2 regions of the Kitasatospora sp. NPDC057965 genome follow, and region 2 is predicted to be linked to the other one. Evidence: riboswitches for the same ligand, from Rfam matches in the RefSeq annotation. Region 2 holds a riboswitch; the other holds the start of a gene.
What was found. A riboswitch is a leader RNA that binds a small molecule or an ion and turns the genes downstream of it on or off. The one in region 2 is predicted to bind thiamine pyrophosphate.

Region 1: another riboswitch for thiamine pyrophosphate. It lies ahead of ACFVVU_RS07660 (purine-cytosine permease family protein); the one in region 2 lies ahead of thiO (glycine oxidase ThiO).

The regions. Positions count from the first base shown of each region.
Region 1 covers NZ_JBHVPZ010000004.1:411,829-414,025, forward strand. Annotated here, with positions in the region: gene ACFVVU_RS07660 (purine-cytosine permease family protein) at 1-1,169, opposite strand, end outside; TPP riboswitch at 1,163-1,310, opposite strand; gene ACFVVU_RS07665 (S1C family serine protease) at 1,493-2,197, shown strand, end outside.
Region 2 covers NZ_JBHVPZ010000025.1:110,961-113,157, reverse strand. Annotated here, with positions in the region: gene ACFVVU_RS28645 (NAD(P)/FAD-dependent oxidoreductase) at 1-1,134, opposite strand, end outside; TPP riboswitch at 1,255-1,361, shown strand; gene thiO (glycine oxidase ThiO) at 1,356-2,197, shown strand, end outside.

The DNA of each region.
Region 1 (2,197 bases), on a different contig from region 2:
GCGAACATCGGCACGAAGACCGAGCCGATCAGCCCCAGGAAGGCGTAGTAGGAGTCGGTGAACGCGGTGATCTGCAGCGCGAGCACGGTGATCAGCACACCGGTGCCGCCCGTCAGCACCCGGCGGTCGACCTTCGGCAGCAGGTTGTGGATCGACATCGCGGTCGAGTAGACGTTGGCGAAGGACTGGTCGGTCTCGCGCAGCACCAGCACCAGCAGGAACAGCCAGCCGGCCCAGACGCCCAGGAAGGAGTCGAAGATCCGCTCCGGGTTCCCGTCCGCCTGCAGCAGCGCCATCAGCCCGAGCACGTAGCACCAGACCTGGGCCATCGTGTAGCCGGAGAAGCTGCCCCAGAACGCCGAGCGCGGGGTGCGCGAGTGCCGGGTGTAGTCGGCGGCGAGCGGCACGAACGAGATCGACACCGCGATCATCGCGTCCGTCGCCCGCAGGAAGCCGTGCCAGTTGCCGGCGCCCGGGTCCGGTACGCCGTGCCGGCCGAGCTGGACGGTGAAGTACACCATCGCGACCGCCACCGCGGCGGCGACGAAGCGGCGCAGCACCGCGATGGCGCCGAGCGGCCAGATGGTCAGCGCGGTGGTCAGCGCGCCGGCCAGCACCACGAAGACCCAGCGGTAGCCCTCGGTACCGGTCACCGTCTGCGCGCCGAGCGCGATCGTCAGCAGCTCGTAGACGCCCCAGCCGATGCACTGGACGATGTTGAGCACCGTCGGCACGTAGGACAGCCGGGTGCCGAACAGGCCGCGCAGGTTCGCCATGGCGGGCGCGCCGGTCCGCGCGCCGATCAGCGCGGCCACGCCGAGCATCGCGGTGCCGACCACGGTGCCGACCGCGATCGCGGTCACCGCGGCGGCCAGCGACAGCTCCTCGCCCTTGGCGCCGAGCACGGTCGCGGCGGTGGTGAAGCCGATCAGCGAGACGCCGAGGTTCATCCAGAGCGCGAAGTGGTCGCGGAAGCCGAGGGTGCGGGGCGGCTCGGTGTCCAGCACCAGCGGCGCCTCGGTGCGGGCCGGGGGCTCCAGGACGGCGGTGGCCGTCCGCGCGGTGTCCCCGTCGGGGGAACCGGGGGCGGTGCCCGCGGCGTCCTGCGGCGGGGGGACGTTCCGGGACGCGGGCGCGCCGGAGGACGAGGATGACGAAGCGGACGGCATGGCCGATCTCTCCCTACGCCGGCATTACCCGGACAGGTTCCGGCGGTCTGCGCCCCCTCGACGGCCGCCCACGAGGTCCGTGGCGTACGGTCGACCGGCGCACTCTCAGCCTGGTCGGTCCAAGCTCCCGCGTGTCAGTTCGGAGCGACAGGCTAGTCGCCGTCGGGGGGAACGCCAAGACGGGTCGTGTCGGGTACGGCGCTTCGGCGGCCGTCTGGCCCGGCTAAGGATTCTTATGAGTTCTTCAGAAGGGTCCTTACGGCAATCGAATCGGGTGTGCGAAAAACTATGGTTGTTGGTCCTGTCAGCTATGGAGGTCGTCCGTGAGCACCGAGCGCGAGGTTGGGTCCACCGGGCCGCAGGGGGAGCAGCCCTCCGGCGGCCAGGGGGTGGTGGGTTCCGCTTCTGACGGTCCGGCGCAGCAGTCTGCGGCCGGCCCCGCCCCCGCCCCCGCAGCGACGCCCGCAGTCGACCAGCCGTCCCAGCCGCCCGCCGAGGGGGGTTCCGGCGGGTTCACGCCCACGCTGGCGTTCGGCAAGGTCGGCGCCCCGGAGGCGCCCGCCGCGCCGGCCCCGGCCCCGGCCGCCGAGCCCGGGTACCTGGACGCGCCGCCGCCGGTCCTGCCGCCCGCCGCGCCCGCGGCCCCGGCCGCCCCGGTCGCTCAGGCCGCCGCGCCGTACGGCGACAACCCGTACGCCACCCCGGCCCCGGGCACGCCGGTGCCCCCGGCGCCCGTCGCGCACGACCCGTTCGCCGCCCCGGGGGCCCCGCAGGCCCCGGGCGCGACCGGCCAGCACCACCACCCGTTCGGCGCCGGCCAGCCGCTCGGCGGCTGGGGCGCCGCCCACGACATCACCCCGGGCGCGCCCGGGGCCCCCGGCGGTCCCGGCGGCCCGCTCGGCTACCCGGGCGAGTACCCCGGCGCGCCGGTCCCCGGCGGCCCGCGCAAGAAGCGCGGCGGCCTGATCGCCCTGGTCGCGGCCGTCGCCCTGGTGGCCGGCGTGGCCGGCGGCGCGGTCGGCGTGTCC
Region 2 (2,197 bases):
GGTCAGGTCGCGCGGCCGGTCGACCGCGAGCAGCGCGCGCAGGGCGCCGTCGCGCAGCCAGAGCACCGACCAGCCGGCGTCCGACGGCGAGCCGCGCCACAGCAGCTCGTCGCCCGCGCCGTGCCGTCCGGCGTACTGCGCCATCCGGCCGAACTGCTCGGACCAGAAGTACTGCACCGGGTCGTACGGCGGCGCGTCCGTTCCGAGCAGGGTGGCGGCGACGGCCTCGCCGGACTGCAGCGCGTGGTCCCAGTGCTGGACGGTCAGCCGGGTGCCGGAGCGCACCGAGGGGTAGCTGACGCAGTCGCCGGCCGCGAGGACACCCGGCACGGTGGTGCGCAGCCGCTCGTCCACCAGCACGGCGCCGGCCGCGTCCAGGGCGACCCCGGTGCCGGCCAGCCAGCCGGTGGCCGGGCGGGCGCCGATGCCGACCACCACCTCGTCGGCGGGCAGGTGCGAGCCGTCGGCGAGCAGCACCGCGCCCGGTTCGACGGCCGCGACGCCGGTGCCGCAGCGCAGGTCCACCCCGGCCTCGGCGTACCAGGCGGCCATCGCCCGGCCGACCTCGGCGGGCAGCGCGCCGGGGACGGGCGCCGGGCCGGCCTCGACGACGGTCACCTCGCAGCCGGCCGCCCGGGCGGCGGTGGCCACCTCGGCGCCGATCCAGCCCGCGCCGACCAGCACCAGGCGCAGGCCGGGGCGGAGCAGGGCGCGCAGCGCCAGCGCGTCGTCCAGGGTGTGCAGCAGATGGGCGCGCTCGGCGCCGGGCAGGGCCCGCGGCTCGGCGCCGGTGGCGATCACCAGCGCGTCGTACGGCTCGTCCCCGGCGTCGGTGTGCAGCAGGCCCGCGCCGCCGGGACCGCCGGGGGTGAGTCCGGTGGCGCGGCGGCCGGTGAGCAGCTCGACGCCGAGGCCGGCGAAGTCGAGGTCGAGGGCGGTGCTGTCGGTCTTGCCGAGCAGGACGTCCTTGGAGAGCGGCGGCCGGTCGTACGGCGCGTGCGGCTCCTCGCCGACCAGCGTGATCCGCCCCTGCCAGCCGTCGCGCCGCAGCACCGCGGCGCACTGCGCCCCGGCCAGCCCGGCGCCCACCACGACGACCCGATCCGTCTGTCCCGTTCCGTTCAGCTCAGCCACGCCCGTCACTGTACTGAGGCCGGTCCCGGGTCCGAGGTCCTAGGCCGCCCCTCCCCCGTCCCTCCCCGCCCCGCTCCCGGGCACCTTCAGGGGGCGCACCCCCCGGAGTTAAGGTGGGGGCACCATCACGGGAGCCCGGCGCACCGGGCTGAGAGGCGGGCTGGCACGGCCCGCGACCGTCCGAACCTGATCCGGGTCATACCGGCGAAGGGAGAGCAGCTTTGACACGCCTGGTACGGGGCGCCCATGCCGAGGTGCTGGTCATCGGCGGTGGGATCATCGGCCTCGTCGTCGCCTGGCGGGCGGCCCAGCGCGGGCTGCGCGTCCTGCTGGTCGACCCCTGGCCCGGCCACGGTGCCGCCCAGGTCGCGGCGGGCATGCTCGCCCCGGTCACCGAACTCCAGTACGGCGAGGAGCCGCTGCTGCGCCTCGGGATGGCCTCCAACGAGCGGTACGCGTCCTTCGCCGCCGAACTCACCGAGGCGAGCGGCGGCCGGGACATCGGCTACCGGCAGTGCGGCACCCTCGCCGTCGCCCTCGACGCCGACGACCGCGCGGAACTGCGCGAGCTGCACGCCTTCCACCAGCGGCTCGGCCTGGACTCGCAGTGGCTCACCGGCCGTGAGGCCCGCCGACTGGAGCCGATGCTCGCACCCGGCGTGCGCGGCGGCCTGCACGTCACCGACGACCACCAGGTGGACGGCCGCCGGCTGGCCGAGGCCCTGCTGCACGCGTGCGAGCGGGCCGGCGCGGTGGTGCACCGCACCGAGGTCACCGATCTGCTGGTCGAGCACGACCGCGCGACCGGAGCCCGGCTGGCCACCGGCGAGAGCGTCACCGCCGACCGGATCGTGCTCGCGGCCGGCTCGCGCAGCCACCTGCTGCCCGGCCTGCCCCCGGGCGTGCTGCCGGCGATCCGCCCGGTCAAGGGGCAGGTGCTGCGGCTGCGGGTGCCGGAGGCGTACCGGCCCTTCCTCTCGCGCAACGTGCGCGCCGTGGTCCGCGGCGGCCACCTCTACCTGGTGCCGCGCGAGAACGGCGAGCTGGTGGTCGGCGCGACCAC